Regions from separate parts of the Arthrobacter glycogeni genome, predicted to be linked through region 1. Evidence: predicted binding sites of a transcription regulator. Region 1 holds the regulator's gene; the other holds the start of a gene.
The links. Region 1 encodes HrcA, which represses chaperone genes, less so after heat shock. Its sites were predicted from a motif close to TTNGCACTCGNNNNNNNCGAGTGCNAA; they were not measured.
Positions count from the first base shown of each region.

Region 2: a site for HrcA is predicted at 5,658-5,684, ahead of groES (co-chaperone GroES). Genes of this name have one in related genera too.

Region 1 is NZ_JBTNDV010000019.1:32,760-41,720, reverse strand. Features, by position in the region: gene lepA (translation elongation factor 4) at 1-1,572, shown strand, start outside; gene hemW (radical SAM family heme chaperone HemW) at 1,575-2,804, shown strand; gene ACX80G_RS16370 (DUF4870 domain-containing protein) at 2,838-3,269, opposite strand; gene ACX80G_RS16365 (DUF3097 family protein) at 3,357-4,223, opposite strand; gene hrcA (heat-inducible transcriptional repressor HrcA) at 4,373-5,386, shown strand; gene dnaJ (molecular chaperone DnaJ) at 5,492-6,619, shown strand; gene ACX80G_RS16350 (16S rRNA (uracil(1498)-N(3))-methyltransferase) at 6,622-7,374, shown strand; gene ACX80G_RS16345 (GerMN domain-containing protein) at 7,424-8,380, opposite strand; gene ACX80G_RS16340 (PhoH family protein) at 8,706-8,961, shown strand, end outside.
Region 2 is NZ_JBTNDV010000002.1:40,359-49,319, reverse strand. Features, by position in the region: gene ACX80G_RS02425 (GuaB3 family IMP dehydrogenase-related protein) at 1-609, opposite strand, end outside; gene ACX80G_RS02420 (MarR family winged helix-turn-helix transcriptional regulator) at 787-1,230, shown strand; gene ACX80G_RS02415 (hypothetical protein) at 1,304-1,582, shown strand; gene guaB (IMP dehydrogenase) at 1,649-3,175, opposite strand; gene groL (chaperonin GroEL) at 3,485-5,092, opposite strand; gene groES (co-chaperone GroES) at 5,221-5,517, opposite strand; gene ACX80G_RS02395 (hypothetical protein) at 5,718-5,900, opposite strand; gene pulA (pullulanase-type alpha-1,6-glucosidase) at 6,058-8,961, opposite strand, start outside.

The DNA.
Region 1 (8,961 bases):
CACGTTGACTTCACCTACGAGGTGTCACGGTCGCTCGCGGCCTGCGAAGGGGCGATCCTGCTGGTCGACGCCGCCCAGGGGATCGAGGCCCAGACCCTGGCCAACCTTTACCTGGCGATGGAAAACAACCTGACGATCATTCCGGTCCTGAACAAGATTGACCTCCCCGCAGCCCAGCCCGAAAAGTACGCCGCTGAGCTGGCCAACCTGATCGGCGGTGACCCCGACGACGTCCTCCGGGTCTCCGGGAAGACCGGCATGGGAGTCGAGGCACTCCTTGACAAGATTGTCAGGGATCTTCCCCCTCCCGTCGGCGACCCCAACGCACCCGCCCGGGCCATGATCTTTGACTCGGTCTACGACACCTACCGCGGCGTCGTGACCTACGTTCGTGTGGTCGACGGCATGCTGCACCCCCGCGAGCGGATCCAGATGATGTCCACCCGTGCCAGCCACGAACTCCTGGAGATTGGAGTCAGCTCCCCGGAGCCCACGCCGTCCAGGGGACTCGGCGTCGGCGAAGTGGGCTACCTCATCACCGGGGTGAAAGATGTCAGGCTTTCCAAGGTGGGCGACACGGTCACCAACCTGGCCAAGCCGGCACAGGCGTCCCTCCCCGGTTACGCTGATGCCAAACCGATGGTCTTCTCCGGCCTGTACCCGCTGGACGGCACCGATTACCCGGTGCTCCGCGATGCGCTGGAAAAACTGATGCTCAACGATGCGGCCCTCGTGTACGAGCCGGAGACCTCCGCGGCCCTCGGCTTCGGTTTCCGGGTCGGGTTCCTCGGACTCCTGCATCTGGAAATTACCCGTGAGCGGCTTGAGCGTGAGCACAACCTGAACCTGATCTCCACCGCCCCCAACGTCGAGTACCAGGTGACGCTTGAGGACAGGAAGCTCATCCACGTGACCAACCCCAGCGAATATCCCACGGGCAAGATCGCCGAGGTCCGCGAGCCGATGGTCGCGGCAACGATCCTCGCCCCCACCGAGTTTGTCGGGTCCATTATGGAGCTGTGCCAGAGCCGGCGCGGCGTCATGGGCGGAATGGATTATCTTTCGGAGGATCGGGTGGAAATCCGTTACCGCCTGCCACTGGCTGAGATCGTGTTCGACTTCTTTGACATCCTCAAGTCCAGGACCAGGGGCTACGGTTCACTGGATTGGAAGGCCGACGGCGATCAGGTCGCCGACCTGGTGAAGGTCGACATCATGCTGCAGGGCGAGCAGGTCGACGCGTTCTCCGCCATCACCCACCGCGATAAGGCATACGCCTACGGCGTGATGATGACCGGTAAACTGCGCGAGCTCATCCCGCGCCAGCAATTCGAGGTGCCCATCCAGGCGGCCATCGGTTCACGGATCATCGCCCGGGAAAGCATCAGGGCCATCCGTAAGGACGTTCTCGCCAAATGCTATGGCGGCGATATCACCCGCAAGCGCAAGTTGCTGGAGAAGCAGAAGGAAGGCAAGAAGCGGATGAAGATGGTGGGACGCGTCGAGGTCCCCCAGGAAGCCTTCATCGCCGCCCTGACCACCGACGAATCCAAGGACAAGGTCAAAAAGTAGCAATGCCGAGTGCCCTGCCTCTCGGCCTGCCAGCGCCGGAGAACGGCCTGCTCCCGGAGCAGTCAGCGATTGGCAGCGCCCACCGCAAACTGGGGCTTTACGTCCATATCCCCTTCTGCGCAGTGCGTTGCGGCTACTGCGACTTCAACACCTACACGGCCACCGAGCTCGGCGGCGGGGCGTCCCAGGACCGGTACGCCGCAACCGTCAGTGCCGAACTGGACTTCGCCGCGGGAGTCCTGACCGCAGCGGGGGCAGCACCGCGCCCGCTGTCGACGGTGTTCTTCGGCGGCGGAACTCCCACGCTCCTACCAGCCGAGGACCTCGCGGCTGTGCTGCGCTCCGCCGTCGGGCACTGGGGGCTCGTCCCCGGCGCTGAGGTCACCACGGAAGCCAACCCGGACTCGGTGACGCCCGAGTCCCTCAAGATGCTGGCCAGGGCTGGGTTCACCAGGGTCTCCTTCGGCATGCAGTCGGCGGTGCCTCACGTGCTACGGGTCCTGGACCGCACCCACGCGCCGGAACGGGTTCCGCTGGCGGTACAGTGGGCACGCGATGCTGGCCTGCGCGTCAGCCTCGACCTGATCTACGGCACCCCGGGGGAGAACGCAACCGATTGGCAGCAGTCACTTGACGCGGCCCTGTCCTACGGGCCGGACCACGTGTCCGCCTACGCGCTGATTGTTGAGGACGGGACCAAGCTGGCGGCGCGGATCCGGCGCGGTGAGATGCCCGACATCGACGACGACGATCACGCCGAAAAGTACGCGCTGGCGGAACGGTCGATGGAGGCCGCCGGCCTGGGGTGGTACGAGGTCAGCAACTGGGCCCGCACACCAGACGACGCCTGCCAGCACAACCTGGCCTATTGGCGCGGCGACGACTGGTGGGGTGCCGGACCGGGCGCCCACTCCCACCTGGGGGGTGTGCGGTGGTGGAACGTGAAACACCCGACGGCTTACGCCCAGCGCCTCGCCTCGGGCGTCTCGCCGGCCGCGGGCCGGGAAGTCCTCGACGACGACACCCGCTATGTAGAGGAGGTCATGCTCCGCGCCAGGCTCAGCGAGGGTCTTCCGACCCATAGGCTTCGTCCCGCGGGACGACTCGCTGTGGCGGGCCTGATAGCCGACGAACTCATTGTTCCGGCTGACGCCTTCGCTGGCGTCATCACGCTGACCAGCAGCGGCAGATTGCTGGCCGATGCGGTTGTCCGCAGGCTGCTACCCGACTAGGTCGCCCGAGTGCCCGGAGACCTTGGGAAACGTCTACCTGAACAGGTGCAGGTTGAAGGCATACCGGTACGGGCGGCCTCGGTTGACCTCGATCCCGGCAATCACTGAAGAAACGGCGATGGCCACCCAGATCAGCGCATTGACGACGGCGAACAGCCCACCGACCGTCGGCAGCAGTGACAGCAGCCACGCAAGAAACGCCACCAGCGTGGGCGGGAAAGTGAAATTGAAGGCTTCCCTCGATTCCTGGGCGGTAAAGGGGCCGCGGTTCCTGAAGATCAGCAGGATGACTAGTGAAGGAATGAACCCCAGAATCCCGCCGAAATGGGACAGTGTAGCCCACTGCCGGTCCTCGGACGCGGTCAATGGCAGGGCATTCGCCGGCACACCCTCAAAAGCGGAAGGGGGCTGGGTCTCGCCGCCCTCGGATCCGTGCTGTTTGTGCTGGTCAGCGGGGTTCGACAACTAGACATCCTCTATTGCATGGGGGCGCCTGGGCAGGTACCTTTCCCCTCTAGAATACGTCTTTGCCCGGAAAACGCGTAGCGCGGATCAGGGGCTCAAGCCGGGATTCCCGGGAATTGTGAGGAAGTCAATGACCTCTTCAACCCTGCCCAGGAGCGATGGTTCGAGGTCCGCGTAACTGGTGACGCAACCTAGCAGACGTTTCCAGCCATGCGCCACAGCAGCCTTGTCCCCGTATGGCCAGCCAAGACCGGCGAGGATTCCGGTCTTCCAATCCTGGCCGCGCGGGACCACAGGCCACGCGGTGAGTCCGACTGCGGCCGGTTTGATTGCTTGCCACACGTCAACGTAAGGGTGCCCGACGACGAGAACGTTGGACGCCGCACCCGGAACCTTCATCGCCTCCTGCGCGATGCGCTGCTCTTTCGACCCGGTCACCAGGTGGTCGACCAAAATACCAAGCCGTCGGTTCGGTCCCGGGCCGAAGGAACGGATCATTCCGGCCAGGTCGTCGACGCCGTGGAGCGGTTCGACGACGATCCCCTCGAGTCGTAGATCGTCACCCCACACCTTCTCGACCAGTTCGGCGTCGTGCTGGCCCTCCACCCAGATCCGGCTGGCCCGGGCGGTCCGCGCCCGCGCGCCGTCGACCCTCAGCGAGCCCGACGGCGTCAGCCGGCGCGCTGGTGTCGCCGGCGGGCCGATGGGTGCCACCACTTCGACAGGGCCACCATCGACGTGGAAACCGAATCCCAATGGGAAGGTCTTGAGTTTGCCGCGCCGGTCCTCCAGCACCATCACCCGCATGCCTCCGGACTTCTCGACCCGGACAACAGCGCCCACGTAGCCGCTCTGTACATCCTCGAGTACCAAGCCCGTGCTGGCTGGAACCTTCGGGAGGGAAACCCGCCGCGGGGCGGAGATATCCTGGGCGCCCCATTCGTGTGGTGACAAAATTTTCGCTCGCTTCCAGTCTCGCCGCTGGACGGTCCGGCCAGGGATTTCAATGCTAACAATCCAATGGAACGTACTAGACTTGGCACTTGGGCGTGTCGAGTGCCAGATTTGCCGGAAGTGTCAGGAACCGTGTGCGGAGGTGAAATGTGAGCGAACCACGCCGCCTTGAGGTGTTGCGTGCCATCGTCGAGGACTATGTGCATTCCCGGGAGCCGGTGGGGTCGAAGGCCCTGGTGGAGCGCCACCAGTTGGGCGTATCATCGGCCACCATCCGCAACGATATGGCGGTCCTCGAAGAGGAAGGTCTCATCACCGCACCGCACACCAGTTCGGGGCGCATTCCCACCGATAAGGGTTACCGGCTGTTCGTCGACCAGATTTCCGAGGTCAAGCCCCTGTCGGCGCCCGAGAAGCGTGCCATCCAGGCTCTGTTGGAGGGCGCTGAGGACCTCGACGACGTCATGGACCGGACCGTCCGGCTCCTCTCGCACCTGACCAATCAGGTGGCGGTTGTGCAGTACCCCCACCTGGGGAGCGCGGCGGTTCGCCACCTTGAGTTTGTGTTGCTGGCTCCGAACCAGGTGTTGGTGGTGCTGATCGCCACCAACGGAACGGTCCAGCAGCGGGTGGTATCCCTCCCCGAAGCGGTGCCAGAGACCAGCCTCGCCGAACTCCGGCAGCATTTCCTCGGCTCGCTGGCCGGCACCAGACTGACATCCCTGCCGCAGGAACTCGCACTCGCCGTCGCTGCGTTGCCGTTTCAGCAACGCCGGGCGGGAACCGTGCTCGCGCGAACGCTTGAACAACTCGCCGGCATTAACCGCGACGACCGGATTGTGATGGCTGGCACAGCCAACCTGGCCCGATCCACAGTAGACTTTCCGTTGAGTATTGGGCCAGTGCTGGAAGCCCTTGAGGAGCAGGTGGTCATGCTACGCCTACTGTCCGAGATGAAGCACGACGCGTTTGGGGTCTCGGTGCGGATCGGGCGGGAGAACCCGCACGGCGGGCTTGCCGAAGCCTCGGTGATTGCCACCGGATACGGCCGCGATTCGTTGGCCAAGGTGGGAGTCCTGGGACCGACCCGAATGGACTACCCCACATCGATGGCGGCAGTACGTGCAGTGGCCCGCTACCTTTCGAGAATTCTGACCGACTGAGCCGCAGCCACGGCAGCGATGAATGTGTTCCAGCAACAGCCAAGCCATACCAGGTGGGGCACGAAGCCCCCATCTGGTCAGTAACGTAGGAAGTGAAGTGCAGGAGTGAGTAATCACTATGAAGTCCTCGGTGTGAACCGCGATGCCAGCGGCGAGGAGATCAAGAAGGCGTACCGCAAACTCGCGCGTAAGCTGCACCCGGACGTCAACTCGGGCCCGGACGCGTCCGAAGAGTTCAAGTTGGTCACCCGTGCGTACGAGGTGCTGTCGGACCCCCAGAAACGCCGCGTGTATGACACGACCGGCAACGAGAACGGGACTGACAACGGTTTCGGCGGCGGACACGCCGGCCCGGGCTTTGCTTTTCAGGACATCTTCGAAACCTTCTTCGGTGGGGGTGGTCCAAGCGGCCCGCCGTCGCGCACACGCCGCGGCCAGGACGCGCTCATCGCCGTCCGGATCGACCTGGTCGACGCCGTCTTCGGGATCAACAAAAAGATCGACGTCGACACAGCAGCCGTCTGTCCTACCTGCGACGGGTCCTGCTGCCAGGCGGGCACCTCGCCCAGGACCTGCGACATTTGTGGTGGCTCAGGCCAGGTGCAGCGGGCTGTCCGGTCAATTCTCGGTCAGGTCATGACCAGTGCCACCTGCGGCACCTGCCAGGGCTTCGGCACTGTCATCCCCAACCCCTGCAACGAATGCAACGGCGACGGCCGCGTCCGCAGCCGCCGCAGTCTCACCATCAAGGTGCCGGCGGGAGTCTCCACCGGCACTCGGATCCAGCTCGGCGGCCAGGGTGAAGCCGGTCTCGCCGGCGGGCCCCAGGGCGACCTGTACGTGGAGATCCGGGTCAACCCGGACCCCACCTTCCTGCGCGAAGGTGACGACCTTCATGTCACCCTTAGCGTGCCGATGACCGCCGCCGCCCTCGGGACCACCCTGAACCTTGCCTCATTCGACGGCGACCAGGAACTCGGGATCAAATCCGGCACCCAGTCGGGTGAGATCGTCACCCTTCGCGGCCTCGGCGTCACCCACTTGCGTGGCTACGGTCGGGGCGACCTCAAGGTCCACCTCAACGTTGAAACGCCGCGGAACATTGACCAGGCGCAGGAGGAACTGCTGCGCCGCCTCGCCGAACTTCGTGGGGAAGAATTCGTTGACGGCCAGCTGGCCAGCAACGGTTCCGGAGTTTTCGCGAAGCTGCGGGAGCGGCTGGGTAATCTCTAGGCGTGAGTAACGCACTCTACTTCGGTGACCCCGCCGCTGTCGCCGCTGCGCGCGCCGGATCGGACTTCGTCCTGACCGGCGCCGAGGCGCGGCACGCCGCCACCGTCAAGCGGGTAGCGGTCGGCGAGACGATCGATGTCGCCGACGGCCGGGGGCGGAGGGTCGTCGGGACAGTGAAAAGCACCGGGCAGGACGTTGTCCTCGACGTCGGGGCGGTGACCGACGAACCGGCCCCCGCCTGCCGCCTGATCCTCATTCAGGCCCTGGCCAAGGGAGACCGCGATGAACTGGCGGTGGAGGCAGCCACCGAATTGGGTGTCGACGCGGTTGTCCCGTGGCAGGCAGACCGCAGCATTGTGCGGTGGCGGGCAGAAAAGGCGCTCAAGGGGCAGCGGAAATGGGAAACCACCGTGTGGGGCGCTGCCAAGCAGTCCCGGCGGGCGTGGCTGCCCGACGTCCACCCGCTGCTCGACAGCGGATCGCTTGCCCACTGGTTGGCGGGGGTGGACTTGGCCCTGATTCTCCACGAGGACGCAGCATTGGGGGTCGGCTCGCTCCTGCCACCACAGTCGGAGGGCCACCCCAGCGCCATCGCCGTGGTGGTGGGCCCCGAGGGTGGCATCAGTGCGCGGGAACTGGACCTCTTCACGGCCCAGGGTGCGCACCCAGCCAGACTGGGCAACCAGGTACTCCGCTCGTCCACCGCGGGCCCGGCGGCCCTCGCTGTACTGAGCCAACTGATCGGCCGCTGGTAGCGGGCACGCCACCAGCAACCGAGAGGCCTGTGTTCAATAACAGCTTGCGCTATTTTACGGTGATGCGTTTGGTGTCGGTGTTGAGTTCCGGCCCGGACGGGTCATCCGACGGGCGATCGAAGACGCTGATCTCGTACTCCCCGGGCAACAGGGCGATGGTGAACTCGAACGGCCCAGGAGAGCCGGGACCATCGTCCAGGCGGACCGTGCCGCTGCGGTAGGGCTCCAGCACGGCGCCGTCCACCGCGGAAATACGCCAGTGCAGTACACCGACCTCGGAAACCGCACTGCCAGCCACGGTGATCGTCGACTGGTCGCGGACCTCACCATGCTGCGGCTCAATAATCCAGATCGGGGCCATCAACGCGGCATCGCGCTGCATCCGCCCACCAAGTTCGATCTGCCCGAAGGCGTTGAAGCCGGCCACTCCATCGACCAGGACGACGACGCTGCCCGGGTCGCCGTCGGACACCAGCCCCGCGTTGGCGGCTGCGGCAGTTGCCGTATACACGAGTTGCTGGATGGCCTGATAGGCCGAGCCCTCATCGATCCCGGCACCGAAGGCATCCGACGAGATGTCGACGGTGATGATGTTGTCGGGGGAGATCGACGCACTTACCGTGCTGGCCGGCGACCACGACCCGAAGTAGTCCGGGTCCAGGGGGCTGCTGGCGGTCATCGCCTGGATCGCGGCAGCGATCGGGTCGCCACCCTGATCACCCTCGATGAACTCCCGGTACAACAGGAGGTCGCCTTCGTTGTCGCCCAACCAATAGACGGGGAGCAGATTGCCGCTAGTGGCCGTGGCGGGGGGGATAACCGAATTGGCCACCGACGAGGGATCGGTCAGAGTACTTGCCTGCTGTGGGAGGGATGTGGTGGCATCGTCACTGTCGACTGACGCGCAACCTCCCACTCCCGCAGTAATCAGCGAGATCAGCACGACCGTAGCGAGAACGCGGCCCCGACGGCGCCGCACCACTCCGCGTTGAAAGGTCCAGTCCATCGGTGTCCTGTCCTTTCGCCGGTCCGCAGGTCATTGTTCGTCGCAGAGTGGTGCATCCACGCAACGTCTTCAAGCTTGACATACGGCACCCCGACCAAAAGGGGGTTAAGCCAACTCGTCGCCGGACTGAGACAGTATTGGAACCGAGCCGTTGCAGGGAAGAGATCAACTGCTTCCTGGTGGCACTGACGCGGTGCCGGTCCTACGGATTCGCCGTGGGTGGAAACGCCCGGGTAGGGGAGCGCATAACGTAAGATTGACCGCGGGGCGGTATGCCGTCACCAACCGATTCAAGGAGAGATGGAAGGCCGCGAGGGCCGATTATATGACCGATTCTTCAGTTGGCATTAGCGCAGTGGGCATGGACACGAAGGTAGTCCACTTCGATTCGACCGAACAGATGGTTCAAGCGCTGGGAACCAACGATGAAGCGCTGAGGCTGATCGAGAGCACCTTCGTCGGGGTAAATCTCCACGTCCGCGGCAACGAGTTGTCCATCACTGGCCCCGCCGTCGACGTTTCACGGACCGAACGTCTGATCTCCGAGATCCGCACCCTTGCCGCCAACAACACCACCGTCA
Region 2 (8,961 bases), on a different contig from region 1:
GTACCCGGCGGCCCCGCCGACAATGACTGGGACATCGAGTTCGTAGATGAACTGTTTGAGGTTCAACGGCTGATCGTTTTTGGAGACGTGCTCGGCCGAGACCGTGGTGCCGCGGATCACGAAGATGTCGACTCCCGCGGCTAGCACGGTCTTGTAGAACTCCTGGGTGCGCTGCGGTGTCAGCGACCCTGCCACAGTGACGCCCGCCTCCCGGATTTCGGCGAGTCTGCTGGTGATCAGTCCCTCCTGAATGGGGGCGCTGTAGATTTCCTGCATCCGGCGGGTAGCAGCCGGACTGAAGTTTTCGGTGCTGAGACCCGCAATCTCGTCCAGCACAGGCTGCGGGTCCTCATACCTGGTCCACAGTCCCTCAAGGTTGAGGACCCCGAGACCGCCGAGGCGGCCCATGGCAATGGCGGTCGCCGGCGACATGGCGGAGTCCATTGGCGCCGCGATGACTGGCATCTCGAACTGGTACGCGTCAATCTGCCACTGCACCGACACGTCATACGGGTCGCGGGTGCGGCGGGACGGGACCACCGCCACATCGTCGAGCGAATATGCCCGCCGTCCGCGCTTGCCTCGGCCAATTTCTATCTCGTTAGTCACTCCTCAAGGCTATCCCAGGGCGGCATGCAAAGAGTCCCTTAGTTCCGGTAAGCGCCCTGAAGGTGATAAGCGTGCTTTCCTTTTTGGCCCCAAGGGGACTAGGGTTGATGGCGTCCGGGACACAGGAGCTGGCACGGTCCCGGTCCATCGATCTCCACCACCAAAGGAAGTGTCGACATGCAGGATCTGGAGCAGTGGCCCACCGGAAGGTTGTTGACCACCGCGGCACGCTTAGTCGACCACGCCTGGAACGCGGGCCTGGTAGATCTCGGCCTCACCCACGCTGGCTACACCGCGTTACGCGTGCTGGAAGATCACGGTCCGATCAACCAGACACGGCTTGCCCAACTGATCCGCGTCCAGAACCAGACCATGGGCAAAACTATTGAGAAGCTCCAGACGACTGGGTATGTCCACCGGGTGCGGGGAGAGCTGGATCAGCGAATCCAGCTGGTCTCGGTGTCCGATGCTGGCAAGAACGCTCTGGCCAGCGCGCAGACGATCGAGCAATCGCTGATCCTCGGCGGCGGGCTTCTGTCAGAAACCCTGCGCGCTGAACTACGGAATTTGATTGAAGAGCTGGGCGCCGGACGCAATAGCGGACATCGGACCGCTGGCTGACTACAGCTCGCCTTTCAACGTAGACTGCCCTGTGCGAGAGAGTTTCGAACACAATTGTCGAAAGGTACGGGCGATGGGCGATAAGAGCAGGCTTTCACCGGAGCAGTCATTTCCGGCAGACTTGGCACCCCTGGAGGACAGCCAGGTGGAGATTCTCAACAGCAAGGTCAACCGCCAGCTGGATCTCGAGTACATCGAGGACCAGGAGGTTGATCCCGAAACCGAATCCCGCTATGAGGAGCTCAAGGCTGAACTCGACTACCGGGCGGGCGAGGACAGCCAGCCACCGGTCGACGGACGGGACGCCCTCAAGTCATCGGCTCAGGAGCCGAAGGACAAGGCCTCGGCCTAAGTCCCCCGAGCCCGGCCCGGCGACCGGGCCGGGCAGGCCGGTCATCGGGAGCCCGCCGCGGGGGTTTTACTTGCTGCCGTAGTTAGGCGCCTCGACGGTCATTTGGATGTCGTGGGGGTGGGATTCCTTCAGACCGGCCGAAGTGATCCGGACAAACTTGCCCTTGGCCTTCAACTCACCGATGGTACGGGCCCCGGTGTAGAACATGGTCTGCCGCAGCCCACCGACCAACTGGTAGGCCACCGATGCCAGCGGACCCCGGTAGGCGACCCGACCCTCGACGCCCTCGGGAATCAGCTTGTCGTCGCCGATGACGTCCGCCTGGAAGTAGCGGTCCTTGGAGTAGGAGGTGTTCTTGCCCCGGGTCTGCATGGCGCCCAGCGATCCCATGCCGCGATAGGTTTTGTATTGCTTGCCGTTGACGAAGATCAATTCGCCAGGGGCTTCCGCGGAGCCGGCGAGGAGAGAACCCAGCATGACGGTGTCGGCTCCAGCGACCAGCGCTTTGCCGATGTCACCCGAGTACTGGAGGCCGCCGTCGGCGATTACCGGGACGCCGGCAGGGATTGCGGCTTTGGCCGACTCGTAGATGGCGGTGACCTGTGGCACTCCGACACCTGCAACGACGCGGGTGGTACAGATGGATCCTGGTCCAACGCCCACCTTGATCCCGTCGGCGCCGGCGTCGATCAGCGCCTGTGCGCCCTCACGGGTCGCTGCCTGGCCGCCAATGATGTCGACGTGGGCGAGTGATCGTTCGGCTTTGAGCCGGGCCACCATGTCGAGGACGCCGGCGCTGTGGCCGTTGGCCGTGTCGACGAAGAGTGCGTCGACGCCGGCATCGACCAGGGCCATCGCGCGCTCCCAGCCGTCGCCGAAGAAGCCAATCGCCGCTCCGACCCGCAGGCGGCCTTCGTCGTCCTTGGTGGACAGGGGATACTGCTCGGCTTTTGTAAAGTCCTTGACCGTTATGAGGCCGCGGAGGACGCCGTCGGTGTCCACCAATGGAAGCTTCTCAATCTTGTTTTTGGCCAGTAGACCGATCGCGTCCTCGCCGCTGATCCCCACCTGCCCGGTGATGAGCGGCATGGGGGTCATGACGGCGCGGACCAGCCGGTGTGGCCATTCGTGTTCGGAGACGAACCGGGTGTCCCGGTTCGTGACGATCCCCAGCAGCCGGCCGTCGTCGTCAATCACTGGCAGACCGGAGACCCGGTAGTGTCCGCATAGCTCGTCGAGTTCGGCCAGGGTGGCGTCGGGGCCGATGGTGACCGGGTGGGTGATCATGCCGGATTCGCTGCGCTTGACCCGGTCCACCTGCTCGGCCTGATCCTGGATGGAGAGGTTGCGGTGGATGACGCCGAGGCCGCCCTGCCTGGCCATCGCGACGGCCATTCGGGCTTCGGTGACCGTGTCCATGGCGGAGGACAATAAGGGTGTCTGGACGGTGATGCGCTTGGAAACCCGCGAGCTGGTGTCGGCTTCCGACGGAATCACGTCGGTGAGGCCGGGCAGGAGCAGGACGTCGTCGTACGTCAGCCCAACGAATCCGAAGGGGTCGTGGGTTTCGTCACGCTGGGACGGATGGCTCACTACGTCGCCTCTTTCTCAGATGGTCTTTCGGCGGCAGCTGGCCGAGGGATGGTCGGACTGCCAGACTCTCATCCTAAAACGATTGCAGGGTGCACCCTATTCCGAGGGCGTGGGGTTGGACACACCCGCGGACCTCAAGGAGCGGACCGCCAAACCTGCTGGGCGAGCCGCGGTACGGTCGAGGACGGACTCACCCGCGGTGGCGCGAGGCAAAACCGGACACCGTCGATATGTTCGCGTATGACAGCACCCCCGGTCCGCGGACCGGGGGTGCTGTCATACGCTAGCCGTACAAGTACCTGTGGAGGACTAGTGGCTGTGACCCTCGTTGTCGTCGGCCTCGGGCTTCTCGACCACCAGTGTTTCGGTGGTGAGAATTAGAGCCGCGATGGACGCCGCGTTCCGCAGGGCGGAGCGGGTGACCTTGACGGGGTCGATGATCCCGGCGTCGACCAGGTTCTCGTACTCGCCGGTGAGGGCGTTGAAGCCGTGTCCTGGCTCAAGCTCCTCCACCCGGTGCACCACGACGTAGCCTTCGTGGCCAGCATTCTCGGCGATCCAGCGCAGTGGCTGGGCCAATGCGCGGCGGACCAGGTTGATCGCAGTTGCCGCATCGCCCTCGAGGGCGAGGACTGATGCGTCGGTGTCCAGTGCCTTGGAGGCGTGGATCAGCGCGGCGCCGCCACCGGCGACGATGCCCTCGTCGAGAGCGGCACGTGTCGCTGACACGGCGTCCTCGATCCGGTGCTTCTTTTCCTTGAGCTCAACCTCAGTGGCTGCGCCCACCTTGATGACTCCGATGCCGCCGGCCAGCTTGGCCAGGCGTTCCTGAAGTTTCTCGCGGTCCCAATCAGAATCGGTGCGCTCAACTTCGGCACGGATCTGGGCCACGCGGTCGGCAACATCGGACTCGCTGCCGATGCCGTCAACAATGGTGGTGGTGTCCTTCGTGACGGTGATCCGGCGTGCCGAACCCAGCACCTCAAGACCCACCTGGTCCAGCTTGAGGCCGAGATCAGGAGAAACTACCTGAGCACCGGTCAGCGTGGCGATGTCCTGCAGCATGGCCTTGCGGCGGTCGCCGAAGCCCGGCGCCTTGACGGCGACGACGTTCAGCGTGCCGCGGATCTTGTTCACCACGAGGGTGGAGAGCGCCTCGCCGTCGATGTCCTCGGCGATGATGAACAGTGGCTTGCCCGCCTGCAGCGCCTTCTCCAGCAGCGGGAGGAATTCCTGCAGCGAGGAGATCTTGCCGGAGTTGATCAGGATCAGGGCGTCTTCAAGCACTGCTTCCTGGCGCTCGGCGTCGGTGATGAAGTAGGGGCTGAGGAAGCCCTTGTCGAACTGCATGCCCTCCGTGAGGACCAGTTCGGTCTGCGTGCTGGAGGACTCTTCGATGGTGATGACGCCATCCTTGCCGACCTTCTCGAAGGCTTCAGCGATGAGCTCGCCGACCTCCGAGCTCTGGGCTGAGATGGAAGCAACGCTGGCGGTCTGCTGACCGACAACTTCGCGGGCGTTCTCCAGCAGGCGGGCTGCTACTGCCTCGATGGCGACCTCGATGCCGCGCTTGAGCTGCGAAGGGGCAGCACCTGCGGCGACGTTCCGGAGACCCTCGGACACCAGGGCCTGCGCCAGGACAGTGGCGGTGGTGGTGCCGTCACCGGCAATGTCGTTGGTCTTGGTGGCAACTTCCTTGGCGAACTGCGCCCCCAGGTTCTCGAACGGGTCGTCCAGTTCGATCTCACGGGCGATGGTCACGCCGTCGTTGGTGATCGTGGGGGCGCCCCACTTTTTGTCCAGCACGACGTTGCGGCCGCGGGGGCCGAGCGTCACCTTGACGGTGTCAGCTAGCTTGTTGACTCCCGCTTCCAGTGCGCGGCGTGCAGCGTCATCAAACTTCAACTGCTTTGCCATGATGTGGTTCCTCTTCCATTGTGCAAATCCTGCATGTGCAATACCTGGTACAGCCGGTGGTCTTGGGTGGGTCTTCACGCACCGACAAGAGAACCCCGGCCTGTGCGGCCGGGGTTCTCTTGGGGAAACTACTTAACGACGATCGCCAGCACGTCGCGGGCGGAGAGTACGAGGTACTCCTCGCCGGCATGCTTGACTTCGGTTCCGCCGTACTTGGAGTAAATGACGATGTCGCCTTCGGCTACATCGACAGGTACGCGGTTTCCGTTGTCGTCAACACGGCCCGGGCCCACTGCAACAACTTCGCCCTCCTGGGGCTTTTCCTTGGCAGTATCCGGGATCACCAGACCCGAGGCAGTGGTCTGCTCGGCTTCCAGTGGGCGAACAACAATACGATCCTCAAGAGGCTTAATAGAGACCGACACTCGGACCTCTCCTTCGCTTGGGTGACAAATGGAATCAAGGCCTTCGGTTAGCGCTGACCGTCGTCGCGGTGCCGGCTCACGCTTCCTGAAGGAATTAGCACCCTCATGGTGAGAGTGCCAAGTCTGACCTTATGCATTGGTTAGCACTCGGTCAAGGCGAGTGCTAGATTGCGCTCGCAGCACAGCTTGCTCTTGCACCGTTACCTAGGGTTCACGTCGCGGATGATCGCCGCCCGGCCCAGCCCTGCGGCTATTCCGACAACGACGGCTAGAATCGCCGGGAGCGCAGCGCCCGTCCCGGGTAGCAGCATTGCCGTTGTGGCAGCGGCCAGACCGGCGAACACCAGTGCGAAGGCTGCCACGTGGAGCCACTGGTTGGGCACCTGCTTCGGCCGCCGTCGAGCCCTGGCTTGTCTCCATACCGCTGCCGCAGAATGGCGACGTGGTCGGGTCGCCCGTACCGGCGCTGGTCCTCCTGGAAGTCCATGGTCGAACACTATCCCTTCCAGCGTCCCCGCCCGTGAAAACTGCCACTCAAGGTTAAGTTATCGCCTCGAAGACCGCCACCGTCCGCGCAGGGACGGTAAAGACACCGTCTGCATCGGCTGTTGCCTGGCGGATTGTTTCGTCGCTCCCATCGGCTTGCACGGTGTGCAACGTGAATCCCTGGCCTATCGCCGCAGGGACTTGCTGCACAGCGCTTTCGTCGGAGGCGTTGAATACCACCACGATGCCAGTGCGCTCGGGATCGAGGTCCGGACCGGCGGTGTCGTCGAGGTGCATCACGATCACCCCGGGTGCCTGATCTGGGCCGGTTCCGGGAAAGGAGAGCTTCTGCTGGACAAGATCCGCCGTACCCAGGCTGAAGAGAGGGCTGCTCTGGCGGATGCGCAGCAGTTCCTGTGCCTGTGTGCGAGCCAATTCGATGTCAGCGGGTGAGGGCTTGAGGGTCGGATCGGCGAGCAGCGGCCGCATGAAGTCATACTTGTCCTCATTGTCGGTGCGCGGAGGCAGCCCGCGTCCGAAACCGTTGTCCGTACCCGTGTGATCCAGGACGTTGAACCAGTCGCCGGAGTCGTAGCTGTTGCGGTCCAGGGACTTGCTCCTTAGCGCCTCTCCTCCTGCATGCCAGAAGGACACCCCCTGTCCCAGCGCTGTTGTCGAAAGGGCCAACGTTTGCATCCGGACCCGATCAGCCATGGGCGTGTCGACCGGCATCTTGAAGGCGAGGGCATCGAAGAGGGTCTCGTTGTCGTGTGCCTCCACGTAGGTGATGGCTTCCTGCGGGTCGGCGGTATATCCAGTGGGAGAGCCGTTGTAGTCGATGTCTGCCCCAGTGACCTCATCGCCGAACCGGTCAGTAAAGGAATAGTCCTTGAGGTTGCCAGTTAGGCCCACCCGGATCTGGTCCTGAGACTGGAGCAGTCGTGCGCGTTGTTCCTCCTCGGTCCCGTTCACCTCGATGCCATTCGGGTCGGTCAGCAGCCCCGACGCAAAGCCTTGGACCCGTGGATCCTCGTCAAACGGACCTCCACCTCGCACCGCGTCACGGAGACGGTCGTTGAAGGTTCCGATGCCGGTACCGGCCATGTTGGCCTGCGTGGCCTGCTCGAAGCGGGCGTTATCTGCGACCTCCCCGAAGTTCCAGCCCTCGCCGTAGAGGTAGATCGACTTACCGTCGATACCGTCGCGTTTAAGAGTCAGTTTATCCAGCGCCGCGCGGACGTCGAGGAGGTTCTGCTTCGAATGGTGCCCCATCAGGTCGAATCGGAATCCGTCCAGCTTGTAGGTCCGTGCGAGCGTCACGATGGAGTCGATCATCAGCTTGCCCATCATGGTGTTTTCGGTTGCCGTGTTGGGGCAGCAGGTCGAGGTTTCGACGGCGCCCGACTCAGGATTGAGTCGGTGGTAGTAGCCCGGAACGATGCGATCGAGATTGTTCGTTGCCGCTTGGCCCGCGCCAGCCGTGTGGTTGTAGACAACGTCCTGGACGACACGCAGTCCGGATTCGTTGAGCGAGGCGACCATGCCGCGAAACTCGCGGATGCGAGTAGCATCCTCGGGATTTGTTGAGTAGGAGCCCTCCGGCGTCGTGTAGTGCAGCGGGTCGTAGCCCCAGTTGAAACCGTCCTGCCCGGCGACCGCCGAGACGCACTCCTGCTGCTCCGTGCTGTCCGGTGCGTAGGACACGAGGTCACACGCGGGTTCGGCCTGCAAAGACCTGTCCTCTTCGACGGTGCCGATGTCGTTAACGGGCAGAAGGTGAACAGCGTTCAGCCCGCTGTTGGCGAGCTCGGAGAGGTTCTTCATGCCGTCGCTGTCCTGTCGTGAGAAGGCAGCATAGGTTCCGCGCTCAGCCTCGGGCACGGTGGTGTCGCCAATTGAGAAGTCCCGTACGTGGAGTTCATAGACGCTCAACTGCTCGGGGCGCTCAAGGACGGGCTTCGCGAGCCGGTTCCAGTCAGCTGGTAGGAGGGCCGGATCCGCGAGGTCAACGAAGAGGGACCGCTCCGAGTTCGTGGACAGGCCCACGCTGTAGGGGTCGGTCACCAGGTTGTGCTCGACGGTGCCGGTTTCGGGCACGAAGACCTCGACGTCGTACAGGTAGTACGCGTCCTTCCAGTCCTTTTCACCCCTGACGCTCCAGATGCCGTTCTTGTCCTGCCGGAGGGCGCGAGTGGCGATGGGATCCCCGCCCGAGCCCTCGCGGAAGACCTGCACTGAGACGCTGCGCGCTGTCGGCGCCCAGAGATCGAGTTGCGGCTTCGTACCCTTCCAGGTGAGCCCGAGCTCTTTGCGGGAGGCGCCCGAATAGAGGTCATCGAGCACGCCGGGTACCTGGACACCGGTGACCGCCAGCACGGTGCCGTCGGGCGACACCGCCGCCAGGAGCAGCTGCCCTTTCAGCAGGTTGCCTGCGTTCCGGGCATCCTTCCGGCCGAGCTTGAAAGTGTCGAGATCCCTCAGGTGCGGATACCGGGCCGCGAGATCGGCCGGCAATGCGTCGCCACTGCGCTCAACCGCGAGGTACGCCCCGCCCGTGACGCCATCGTCCTCGACGGCGAGGCCGCCGTCGGGCGCCGTGTACAGCCTGTACTGCGTCTCGGCGGGCAGATCAACATCCCAGACGAGGGTGTCCTCGGCGAGCCAGTGGCTGGCCATCCCGGCCGTGGGTGCCTGCGGTACGTCGCTGGAGATGACATGCGTCCGATGGTCGTAGGTGAAAGTCACCGGCCCACCCGCGGTCTGCACGGCTAAGTTTGCGCCACCAGCTGCACCGTCGGCACCGTAATTCTCTCCCCAGGAGTCATTCAGCGCCACCTTGTACTCATAGGAGCCGGCGGGAACATCGAAGGTTGCTGCCCAGATATCGGGCGATCCATCCACGGGTACAAGTCGTGTTGCCGCGCATTCGGGCTGCCAGTCGCCAGGACAGCCGAGCTC